Regions from separate parts of the Actinomadura geliboluensis genome, predicted to be linked through region 1. Evidence: predicted binding sites of a transcription regulator. Region 1 holds the regulator's gene; the other holds the start of a gene.

The links. Region 1 encodes HrcA, which represses chaperone genes, less so after heat shock. Its sites were predicted from a motif close to TTGGCACTCTCNNNNNGAGAGTGCCAA; they were not measured.
Positions count from the first base shown of each region.
Region 2: a site for HrcA is predicted at 1,864-1,890, ahead of groL (chaperonin GroEL). Genes of this name have one in related genera too.

Region 1 covers NZ_JBICUA010000001.1:742,374-748,320, reverse strand. Annotated here, with positions in the region: gene ACGFI1_RS03555 (DUF3097 domain-containing protein) at 1-550, opposite strand, end outside; gene hrcA (heat-inducible transcriptional repressor HrcA) at 754-1,767, shown strand; gene dnaJ (molecular chaperone DnaJ) at 1,769-2,905, shown strand; gene ACGFI1_RS03540 (16S rRNA (uracil(1498)-N(3))-methyltransferase) at 2,969-3,700, shown strand; gene ACGFI1_RS03535 (hypothetical protein) at 3,719-4,405, opposite strand; gene ACGFI1_RS03530 (SigE family RNA polymerase sigma factor) at 4,402-4,944, opposite strand; gene ACGFI1_RS03525 (histidine triad nucleotide-binding protein) at 5,293-5,637, shown strand; partial or broken gene ACGFI1_RS03520 (PhoH family protein) at 5,788-5,947, shown strand, end outside.
Region 2 covers NZ_JBICUA010000025.1:37,371-43,317, reverse strand. Annotated here, with positions in the region: gene groL (chaperonin GroEL) at 106-1,734, opposite strand; gene ACGFI1_RS44275 (hypothetical protein) at 3,164-3,514, opposite strand; gene ACGFI1_RS44270 (DUF5959 family protein) at 3,542-3,934, opposite strand; gene ACGFI1_RS44265 (MoaD/ThiS family protein) at 3,995-4,270, opposite strand; gene thrC (threonine synthase) at 4,285-5,529, opposite strand; SAM riboswitch class I at 5,545-5,685, opposite strand; gene ACGFI1_RS44255 (cation diffusion facilitator family transporter) at 5,800-5,947, opposite strand, start outside.

The DNA.
Region 1 (5,947 bases):
CCCGCGCGGCGATCCGGGACTCCTTGGACCCCTCCACCAGGTGGTCGACCAGGACGCCGAGGCGGCGGTCGGCGTCCGGGCCGAACTCCTCGACGATCGCGGGCAGGTCGTCGACGCCTTCGAGGTACTCCACGACGACGCCTTCGACGCGCAGGTCGTGGCCCCAGATCTTCTCGACCAGTTCGGCGTCGTGGACGCCCTCCACGTAGATGCGGCTCTCCTTGGCCACCTGGGCGCGCAGCCCCTGGACGGCGATCGAGCCGGACGCCGACCGCGCCGGCCCCTTGGGCGCCGCGGCGGGCCTGACCAGGGTGACCGGCTTGCCGTCGATCAGGAAGCCCGCCTTCGCCAGCGGGAACACGCGCCGCTTGCCGAACCGGTCCTCCAGCGTGACGCCGAACTTGTCGCAGCCGACGACCGCGCCGCAGAAGCCGCTGCCGGGGTCCTCGGCGACGAGCCCCGGCTCGGCGGGGACCTCCGGGATCTGCCCCTTGCGCGGCCTGCGCCAGTCGCCGGCGAGCACGTCGTTTCCGTAGTCCTTACTGCGCACGGGTCCGCACATTAACCCGGCGGGACGGCCCGGCGGTGTCGCCCCTCGTCCCTCGGCGTGGCGTCCGCGTCCGATACGGATAGGATCGCGCCGCCGTGCGGGGAGTGCGCGGGCACTCCGATCGGGGGTGCGGGGCCGTACAATTGGCACTCTAGAGTATGGAGTGCCAGCGGAACGGCCGACCGGACGAGGGAGGTGACGCCGTGCTGGACGACCGCAAGCTCGCCGTCCTGCGCGCCATCGTCGAGGACTTCGTCTCCACCAACGAGCCGGTGGGGTCGAAGGCCCTGGCGGACCGGCACAACCTCGGTGTGTCGCCCGCGACCATCCGCAACGACATGGCGGTGCTGGAGGAGCAGGGCTACATCACCCAGCCGCACACGAGCGCCGGGCGCGTCCCGACCGACAAGGGCTACCGGCTGTTCGTCGACCGGCTGTCGACGATCAAGCCGCTGTCGGTCGCCGAGCGGCGCGCGATCGAGACGTTCCTGTCCGGCGCCTACGACCTGGACGACGTGGTCAGCCGCACGGTGCGGCTGCTCGCGCAGCTCACCCGGCAGGTCGCCGTCGTCCAGTACCCGTCGCTGACCCGCTCGTCGGTGCGGCACGTCGAGCTGGTCCCGGTCGCCGAGGGGCGGCTGCTGCTCGTCCTGATCACCAACACCGGGCGGGTGGAGCAGCGGGTCATCGAGACGCCGGCCGCGATCTCCGAGGAATCGATCGGGCACCTGCGGGCGTTGCTCAACACGTGCCTGGACGGGCTCGGCCTCGGCGACGTGCCGACGGCCGTCGCCGACCTTCCGGAGAAGGTGGGGCCGGACGAGCGGCCGGTCGCGGCGGCGGTGCTGTCGGTGCTGCTGGAGACGCTCGTCGAGAAGCACGAGGAGAAGATCGTTTTCGCCGGGGCGGCCAACCTCGCCGCCGTCGACTTCTCGCAGAGCCTGCGGGAGGTCCTGGTGGCGCTGGAGGAGCAGGTGGTGCTGATGAGGCTGCTCGGCGAGACCGGCGACTCCTCTACAGTTACGGTGCGGATCGGCACCGAGAACCCCGACCTGGGGCTCCGATCGACCTCGGTGGTCGCCGCGGACTACGGGGTCGGCGACCTCACCTTGGCCAGGCTCGGAGTACTCGGGCCTACACGCATGGATTACCCCAGCACGATGGGAGCGGTACGGGCAGTGGCACGCTACGTGGGACAGATCCTGGCGGGGTCGTAAGGTGGCGAACGACTACTACGCGACCCTGGGGGTCCGGCGCGACGCCAGCGCCGACGAGGTGAAGAAGGCCTACCGCCGGCTGGCGCGGGAGCTTCACCCCGACGTCAACCCGGATCCGGAGACCCAGGAGAAGTTCAAGGAGATCACCCAGGCGTACGAGGTGCTCTCCGACCCCAAGAAGCGGGAGATGTACGACCTCGGCGCGGACCCGTTCGCGTCCGGGGCGGGCGCGGGGGCCGGCGGGTTCGGCGGGGCCGGGTTCCCGTTCAGCGACATCATGGACGCCTTCTTCGGGACGGCCACCCAGCGCGGCCCGCGGTCGCGGGCGCGGCGCGGCCGCAACGCGACGCTGCGGGTCGAGCTCGACCTCGCCGAGACCGCGTTCGGCACGACCCGCGAGCTGTCCATCGACACCGCGGTGGCCTGCGCCACCTGCGACGGGTCCGGCTGCGCGCCGGGCACCCACCCGGAGACGTGCGAGACCTGCCACGGCCGCGGCGAGGTCCAGCAGGTCCAGCGCTCGTTCCTCGGCCAGGTCATGACGGCGCGGCCGTGCCCGGCGTGCGGCGGGTTCGGGTCGGTGATCCGCAACCCGTGCACCGAGTGCTCGGGCGACGGCCGGGTCCGCACCCGGCGCACCGTCAAGGTGAAGATCCCGGCCGGGGTGGAGAACGGCATCCACATCCAGCTCGCGGGCGAGGGCGAGGTCGGCCCGGGCGGCGGCCCGCCCGGCGACCTGTTCCTGGAGATCGTGGAGAAGCCGCACCCGATCTTCGAGCGGGAGGGCGACGACCTGCACTGCACGGTCGAGATCCCGATGACGGCGGCGGCGCTCGGTACCAGCGTCACCATCGAGACGCTGGACGACGCCGAGAGCGTCGACATCAAGCCCGGCACGCAGTCGGGTCAGGTGATCACGCTCTACAACCGGGGTGTCCGGCACCTCAACGAGAGCGGTCGCGGCGACCTGATGATCCACGTGAACGTGGAGACGCCGGGCCGGCTCGACGAGGAGCAGGAGGAGCTGCTCCGCCGCCTCGCCGCCCTGCGCGGCGAGGAGCGCCCGCCCGGCAAGTTCGCCCCCGGCCAGCGCAGCGGCGTGTTCTCACGCATCAAGGACGTCTTCAACCAGCACTGAAGCGAGGTGGCGGCGGCCTACCGGGAGGGCCGCCGCGGCGGTTCCGAGCATTGAGAGGCCCACATGAGCCCGCCGGTGTTCCTCGCCGGGGCGGACGCGCTGGAGCGCGGCACGGTCGTCCTGGACGGCCCCGAAGGGCGGCACGCGGCGGCCGTGCGGCGGCTGCGGCCCGGTGAGCGGGTCGACCTGACCGACGGCGCCGGCCTGCTGGCCGAGTGCGTCGTCACCGCCGCCGACCGCGCGTCCCTCACCCTGGACGTGCTGGCCCGGCACCGGGAGCCGCCGCCCGCGCCGCGCATCGTGGTCGTCCAGGCGCTTCCGAAGGGCGAGCGGGGCGAGCTGGCCGTCGAGACCATGACCGAGGTCGGCGTGGACGTGATCGTCCCGTGGGCGGCGGAGCGCTGCGTCACCCGGTGGCGCCCGGAGCGCCGCGACAAGGCCCTCGGCCGCTGGCGCGCGACCGCCCGCGAGGCCGCCAAGCAGGCGCGGCGCACCCGGCTGCCCGAGGTGCCGGAGCTGGCGTCCACCGAGGACGTCGCCGCGCGGGTCGCCGCCGCGTCACTGGCCCTCGTCCTGCATGAGGAGGCCGACGCGCCGCTGAGCGGGGTGGAACCGCCGGCGGACGGCGACATCGTGCTCGTGGTGGGCCCCGAAGGCGGCATCACCGAGGCGGAGCTGGAGCGGTTCGCCGCGGCCGGCGGCCGCCCGGCGCGCCTCGGCCCGACCGTGCTGCGCACGTCGACGGCCGGGGTGGCGGCGGGCAGCGTGCTGCTGGCCGCCACCGGGCGCTGGTAGCGCGACCCGCCGGGCCCGTCAGGGCGTGGTCGCCGGGCCCTCCTCGCCCGTTCCCGCGGCCGGGCTCGTCGGCGCCTGCGTGGGCGCGTCGGTGGGCTGCGAGGTCGGCGACGTGGTGGGCGTCGACGGCGGCGGCGAGGTCGGCGCCGTCGTGGGCGTCTCGCTCGGGCACGGCGTGGTCGGCTGCGTCGGCGTGTCGGTCGCGCCCGGCGAGGCGGGCGCGGTGCCCGCGGGCGGCGGGATGCGGCACGACGACAGCCCCGGCGACGAGCTGGGGATGGTCGTCGACGAGGCGGACGGCGCACCGGACGAGCTGCTGCCCGCCGCGGGCGGCTCGGGGAACTCGGGGTTGCCCGGGGTGCTCGCGCGGTCGCCGTCGGTGTTGTTCTGCCCGCCGCCGGACGGCCGGCTGTTGCCGACGGACTGCTGGATGAGGTCGATGGTCTGCGGCGCCGTCACGCCGAGACCGGCGATGACGACGGCGGCGGCGACGGCGAGCACGGGCCGCGCCCAGCCGACGGTGAACCGGTCCAACCCGAACCGGGCGGGGCCGAGCCGCCCGAGACCGAACCGGCGGCTCTGGCCGTCGGCGACGCGGGCCCGGATGCGTTCCAGGCCGTCGCCCGCGGGGTTGACCGTATCCGCCTCCGCGTGCAGGGCGCGGCGGAGGATCTCGCCGTGCTCGTCGTGGGGGTCGGTGGTCATGTGAACTGCTCCAGGACGTTGCGTAGCGCGGTCATCCCGCGCGCCGTATGGCTCTTGACGGCGCCGCGGGAGATGCCCATCGCGTTGGCGATCTCCGCTTCGGACAGGTCCGCGTAGTAGCGGAGGACGAGCGCCTCCCGCTGGCGGGCGGGGAGCCGGCCGAGCGCGTCGATCACCGCCGAGCGCTCCAGCTCCCCGATGGCACCGGCCTCCGCGCTCGGCGCGTCGGGCAGCCCCTTCGGGGCGTACTTCTCGACGACGGCGCGGTGCCGGAGCACCGATCGCGACCGGTTCACCACGGACTGGCGCAGGTAGGACAGGGCCTTGTCGGGGTCGCGCAGCCGCCGCCAGCCGCCGTGCATCGCGACGAAGGCGTCCTGGACGACCTCTTCGGCCGTCCCGGCGTCCCGTACGAGCATGGCCGCCAGGCGTACCAGCGAGCGATAGTTGGCGCTGTAGAGCGCGGTCACCGCCTGATCGGCGTCCCAGGCGACGGCCACCGCCCCCGCCGTGCCCCTGGCCACGAGGGTCTCGGTCACGTCAGTACGACGCGCGCCCTCGTCGCCCGGTTTACGAAAGGGCATGTCCTGATCCGCCTCGGTCACCTGTCCGCCGCCTTTGCCGGCCCCGGCCGTCCATTCGGACGGGCGCCCTCGGGGTGGCACGAATGGGGCGCGCCCGCCCGTCCGGAAGCGCGCCGCAAATGCCTGCGGGCCGGGGGGTGCGCCTTGAGCTGACAACCTTAACCAGTGGCCGGTCGGAATGGTGACCGCAACCGGGAGGTCGGTCGCCGGAAAGCCTATCCGGGCGCGGGGCGGCGCGGACCGCGATCGCGCGGGTCCCGATAGGATTCCGGGGCGGTCACGGGCCGCGGCGAGGGGAGACAGATGACCGACTGCCTGTTCTGCAAGATCGTTTCCGGGGACGTGCCGGCCAAGATCGTCCGCGAGTCGGCCGGGACGGTCGCGTTCCGCGACATCAACCCCCAGGCGCCGACGCACGTGCTGGTCATCCCGCGCGAGCACCACCCGACCGCCGGGGAGCTGGCCGCGTCCGACGCCGACCTGCTGGCCGAGGTCGTCCGCGAGGCGCACCAGGTCGCCGCGGACGAGGGCATCGCCGAGACCGGCTACCGAATCGTGTTCAACACCGGCGCCCAGGCAGGCCAGACCGTCTTCCACGTGCACGCCCACGTGCTGGGCGGCCGTGGCCTCAACTGGCCGCCCGGCTGAGCGCCCCGCCCGCGCACGCGCGGGGGCGGGTGTTACGCCACGCGAAAAACCCTTCGGTGCCGTGCCGGGGGTGCCCAGTACGATGGAACCGGCATGGCTGGACACCCGGAGCAGACAGAAGGCAGGTCCGAAGGCCGCAAGGCCCGGCTGATGGTCGAATCAACTCACACGAGGGCAACTCGCACGGGGCGCGACGACCGGAACGGCTCGCGCTCGCAGATCAAGATCGTGGTGCCGGACGACCATTCGATGGTGAGCCTGCTCGGCTCCCGGGATGAGCTGCTCCACGCGATCGAGCAGGCGTTCGGCA
Region 2 (5,947 bases), on a different contig from region 1:
GCCTCCCGCCCTCGTCCGCCGTGATGGTCCTCCGGACGCCGGGCGCACAAAAGGGGCGGCCCGCGGGGCCGCCCCTCTCATGTCGCGTCGGTTACGCGTCGCCGATCAGAAGTCCATGCCGCCGGCGTCGGGCATGCCGCCCGCCGGGGCCGGGTTCTTCTCGGGCTTCTCGGCGATGACGGCCTCGGTGGTCAGGAACAGCGCGGCGATCGACGAGGCGTTCTGCAGCGCGGACCGGGTCACCTTGGCCGGGTCGAGGATGCCCGACTCGAACATGTTGACGTACTCGCCGGTGGCGGCGTTCAGGCCCTCACCCGGGGTGAGGTTGCGGACCCGCTCCACCACGACGCCGCCCTCGAGGCCGGCGTTCACGGCGATCTGCTTCAGCGGCTCCTCCAGAGCGCGCTTGACGATGTTGGCACCGGTGGCCTCGTCGCCCGCGAGCTCCAGCTTGTCGAACGCCTTGGTGCCGGCCTGCAGCAGCGCGACGCCACCGCCGGGGACGATGCCCTCCTCGACCGCGGCCTTGGCGTTGCGGACGGCGTCCTCGATGCGGTGCTTGCGCTCCTTGAGCTCGACCTCCGTCGCGGCGCCGGCCTTGATGACCGCGACACCGCCCGCGAGCTTGGCCAGGCGCTCCTGGAGCTTCTCGCGGTCGTAGTCGGAGTCGGTGTTGTCGATCTCGGTGCGGATCTGGTTGACCCGGCCCGCGATCTCGTTGGCGTCACCGGCGCCGTCCACGATGGTGGTCTCGTCCTTGGTGATGACGACCTTGCGGGCGCGGCCCAGCATGTCGGTCGTGGTGTTCTCGAGCTTGAGACCCACGTCCTCGCTGATGACCTGGCCGCCGGTCAGCGTGGCGATGTCGCCCAGCATGGCCTTGCGGCGGTCGCCGAAGCCCGGGGCCTTCACGGCCACGGACTTGAAGATCCCGCGGATCTTGTTGACGACCAGGGTGGCCAGGGCCTCGCCCTCGACGTCCTCCGCGATGATCAGCAGCGGCTTGCCGGACTGCATGACGCCCTCGAGGACGGGCAGCAGGTCCTTGTTGGCCGACGCCTTGCCCTGAACGATCAGGATGTACGGGTCCTCGAGGACCGCCTCCATCCGCTCGGGGTCGGTCACGAAGTAGTGCGAGATGTAGCCCTTGTCGAAGCGCATCCCCTCGGTGAGCTCGAGCTCCAGACCGAAGGTCTGGCTCTCCTCGACCGTGATGACGCCTTCCTTGCCGACCTTGTCCATCGCCTCGGCGATCATCTCGCCGATCTGCGGGTCGCCCGCGGAGATGGACGCCGTGGAGGCGATCTGCTCCTTGGTCTCCACGTCCTTGGCCAGCTTGGACAGCTCCTCGCTGACCCGCTCGACCGCGGCCTCGATGCCCCGCTTCAGCGACATCGGGTTCGCGCCCGCGGCCACGTTCCGCAGACCCTCGCGCACCAGCGCCTGGGCCAGCACGGTCGCGGTGGTGGTGCCGTCACCCGCGACGTCGTCGGTCTTCTTGGCGACCTCCTTGACGAGCTCCGCGCCGATCTTCTCCCACGCGTCCTCGAGCTCGATCTCCTTGGCGATCGACACACCGTCGTTGGTGATCGTGGGGGCGCCCCACTTCTTCTCCAGCACGACGTTGCGACCCTTCGGACCAAGGGTCACCTTTACGGCATCGGCCAGCTGGTTCATGCCGCGCTCGAGACCGCGACGGGCCTCCTCGTCGAACGCGATCATCTTTGCAGCCATAGGCTCCAGTCCTCCCGGAACAAGGTGGCTTAGACGGATCGAGCCGACGCCCGCGACGGACGGCCCCCGCCGACGACTTCCATTCCGCCGCCGGACTGAGGCCTCATCGCCCCGACCCAGACTGTGAAGCTGTCACTCTCCACAGCAGAGTGCCAACCGTTTGTTTAGCACTCTACCCTGCCGAGTGCAAGCGCCACACATCCTCGCCGGGGGAAGGTTCACCTACCCGTCCAGACCCGTTCTCACCTGCGACGGGAGCTTTTCCGGGAGTCTCACGGGTGTGTCGCCGCGCCCCTCTGAACGTGCTCGTCCAGCGGCAACGACGTCCTGTTCCGCGCGTTCGGCAGCGGAGGTGGGAGGGGTCCAGGCCGCTACCGGACGCGCCGGCGGCCGCGCCGCGACGGTCAGGAGCGGCGCCGCGAGGAACTCGACCCTCGCTTGATGCGAGCCGCCCTCCGCTCGGACAGGTGACGGAGGAGCAGGCGAAGCACGACCAACGCCGCCTCGCGTCGCTCCGGCGTCCTCGACCACACCGCCGGGACGATGACGACGGCGATGAGAGTGAAGAGGATCAGAGCGACAAGACACGCCCCGAGCCCGGGGAGCAGCGCGATGTTTCCGAAATTATTCTGGGCCTCGCCCATGAAGACCTCCGGGCAGCAGAAAAGCAGCTCCGAAGGTCTCTCCCGCCGTGCGAACGCCACGGCCGAACGGCCCGGTCCGCCATGGACGGACGTGATGACGGGCTCGCCACTTTGGGGATACTCCCCTTCCGGGAGGTAAGCCTAGCCCGTCGCCTCTGGCCGTGCCCCGGGTGGCACGGAACAGTCACGGAACGGACAGCCTCGTGGGCCGGTCCTGTAGGGACGCACGCTGCCCGTGCACGTAGGAGACGAGGTTGCGTACCTCCTCCGCTGGCGGGGCGTAGCCATCCCGCCTGCTCCGCTGCCGCCGCCACCGCGCGGGCATCGGCGAAGCCCCCGAAGTTCGGAACGTTGATCGATGAGCGCATCCTGGCTTGCTGCCGTCCGTCAGCGAACGAGGCGGCTCATTAACGAGTTCACGCACGAACTGGTTCTCGACGGACGGATGCTCACCTTGTCACTCAATGACAGTTGCTCGGCACCTGGCTTTTGGGCGCTTTCGGAGAACGCGTTTGCGGCGACGTCTGCCCGGTCAATCTGGTCGCATTGAGAAGGGCCGGCAGATGAGTTTCTAGCGGCGCTTCAGAGCAACTCGTGATCCGGATTAGAGGGCGATGGGACGATAGGCGAGGATCTCGTCGGCGCTTTGTTCGGGGTCGTCGAGGTCCGTCGGGATATGCCGGGCGCGCTGCCTCCAGGGCGAACTCGTCGAGAGTGCGCTAGTCGCGGTAATCCGTGAAGTCACGGGCGGCGTAGCTGTGCCCGGCCCGGTCGGGCCGGAGATGCTAGAGAGCGGTGCGGGTTTGGTCGGAGAAATCGTCCACTACCTGCGCTGCTGCTTCGACCAGGGCCTTGCCCGTCGGGTCGCCGGTCACTGTCCAGACTTCGCGGTCCTCCTCCTCGACGTCCGTAACGCCGGGGACGGCGCTCAGTGCGTCGGCGATGCGGTGGCGCAGTTCGGATTCGAGGGGGTCAGTGCGGATGAATTCCATGACCCAGACGCTGACGTGCCACCACGGGCCCTCGCGGAGTTTGGAAGCCGATACGGCGCGCAGGTCCGGCTCGTCGGTCTTGCGCAGCCACTCTTCGGCTATCGCGGAGTCGAGTGGCTGAACCTGCTGGATGTCGTCGCTCACGCGGTGGAGGCTATCGGTGCGCGTCCCTTATTCGGGGAGCAGTGCGCGGACGGTCGCCAGGCGTTCGCGGTGGTCCGCCAGCCAGTCGTCGGCGACTTCGATCGTGAGTTCCACGGTCACCAGGAAAGAGTGCGAGTCGACTACGGCCACGTGAACGCGGTCGTAGTCATCGATTTCCAGGTGGATCTCGGTCGCGCGCTGGCCCTCACGCCAGGCGGCGTCGCCTCCCTGTGCCAGGGTGTCGAGGACCTTTTCCCAGGCGGTGAGGTCTTCGGCGTCCAGCCAGGTTTTGATGCCGCCGCTGACGAAATAGCTGCCGACCTCGATCTCTCCGGTGAGGCCGTGGCTCTCCTGGCCCGTCACCCGCAGCACGACGCTGTTCCCGAGGTCGTCGGCGAGGTTGATCAGTTCCGCTGGCACCGCGCCATCGTAGACCCGCGCCCGGCCCCGTGCGGACGGGACCGGGCGGCGGGCGGGGCGTCAGCCTCCGGCGACGGCGGGGATGATCGAGATCTGCGCGCCGTCGGGGGTGGCGGTGTCGAGGCCGTCGGCGAAGCGGACGTCCTCGTCGCCGACGTAGACGTTGACGAAGCGGCGGATCTTGCCGGCGTCGTCCAGGATGCGGGCGGAGATGCCGGCGTAGCTCGCCTCCAGGTCGGCGACGACGGCGCGCAGGGTCGCGCCCTCCGCCTTCACCTCGGACTCGCCGCCGGTGTAGGTCCGCAGGATCGTCGGGATGCGCACGGAAACGCTCATGGGTGCTCCTTTTCTCAGGCGAGGCCGGCGGCGCGGAACGCCTCCAGGGACGGGGCGATGTTCGCGGACGGTGCGACGACCGGGGCGACGGCGTCCAGGGTCTTCAGCCCGTCCCCGGAGTTGATGATCACGGTCTCGGCGGCGGGGTCGAGGGTGCCCGCGTCGATCAGCTTGCGGAGGGTGGCGACGGTGACGCCGCCGGCGGTCTCGCCGAAGATGCCCTCGGTGCGGGCGAGGAGGCGGATGCCCTCGACGACCTCGGCGTCGGTGACATCCTCGACGGCGCCGTTGGTGCGGCGGGCGACGTCCAGGACGTAGGGGCCGTCGGCCGGGTTGCCGATGGCGAGGGACTTGGCGATCGTGTCCGGCTTCACCGGGCGGACGACGTCGTGCCCGGCCTTGAACGCGGCGGCGACCGGGTCGCAGCCGGCGGCCTGGGCGCCGAACACGCGGTACGGGCGGTCCTCGACCAGGCCGAGCTTGATCAGCTCCTGGAACGCCTTGTCGATCTTGGTGAGCTGGGAGCCGGACGCGACCGGGACGACGATCTGGTCCGGGAGCCGCCAGCCGAGCTGCTCGGCGATCTCGTAGCCGAGCGTCTTGGAGCCCTCGGCGTAGTAGGGCCGGACGTTGACGTTGACGAACGCCCAGTCGTCCTGCTCCCCGGCGATCTCCGAGGCGAGCCGGTTGACGTCGTCGTAGTTGCCGTCGACCGTCACGAACGTCCCGCCGTACACGGCCGTCGTGATGATCTTCTGGGCTTCGAGGTTGGACGGGACGAACACGGCGCTGCGGATCCCGGCGCGGGCCGCGGCGGCGGCGACCGCGTTGGCGAGGTTGCCGGTGGACGGGCAGGCCAGCACCTTGAAGCCGAGTTCGCGGGCGGCGGCGAGCGCGACGGCGACGACGCGGTCCTTGAACGAGTGGGTCGGGTTGCCGCTGTCGTCCTTCACCCACAGGCTCTGCAGGCCGAGGCTCTCGGCGAGGTTGTCGGCGCGGACGAGCCGGGTCAGGCCGGGCTCGGTGTTGGGGGTGTCGGCGACGTTCGCCGGGACGGGCAGCAGCCCGCGGTACCGCCAGATGTTGCGGGGCCCGGACGCGATGGACTCCCGGGTGACGCCCTGGAAGTCGTAGGCGATCTCCAGGGGGCCGAAACACTCTTCACAGGCGTAGAAAGGGCCGAGATCGCGGGTGGTGCCGCATTCGCGGCAGACGAGCGCGGTCGCGGGTCCGAGGTCTGTGGCAGGCGTGAGTGCCATGAAGCGAGGCCTTTCTCCCCATCTTCCCTGCGCCACCTTGGTCGCAGGCCGGAGTTGGCACCATCTCCCGGCCGGCCTCGCAGGATCGCGACGCGCCACAGCCGGGTGGTTGCCGGGGCTTCGCAGGGCCGGTCCCTCCACCCCTCTGGATGAGCGGTATTCAGTTGTCGTCACGAGTGCTTTGAACTCGTATGCGTGACTTTACATGAACTGACCGGATGCCAGACAGCCGGGTCCACCGGTTGAGACGGTACCCGGATGAGGTCTTGATCACGCCGCCGACCCCTCGCGCGCGGGGCGCTGGGTCGGGTCGAGGAACACGTGCCGGATGATCGGGATCCGCTCGCGGAGCCGCCGGTCGATCTCGCCGGCGACGTCCTCGGCCTGGTCGGCGCTGATCGCGTCGGAGAAGTTGACC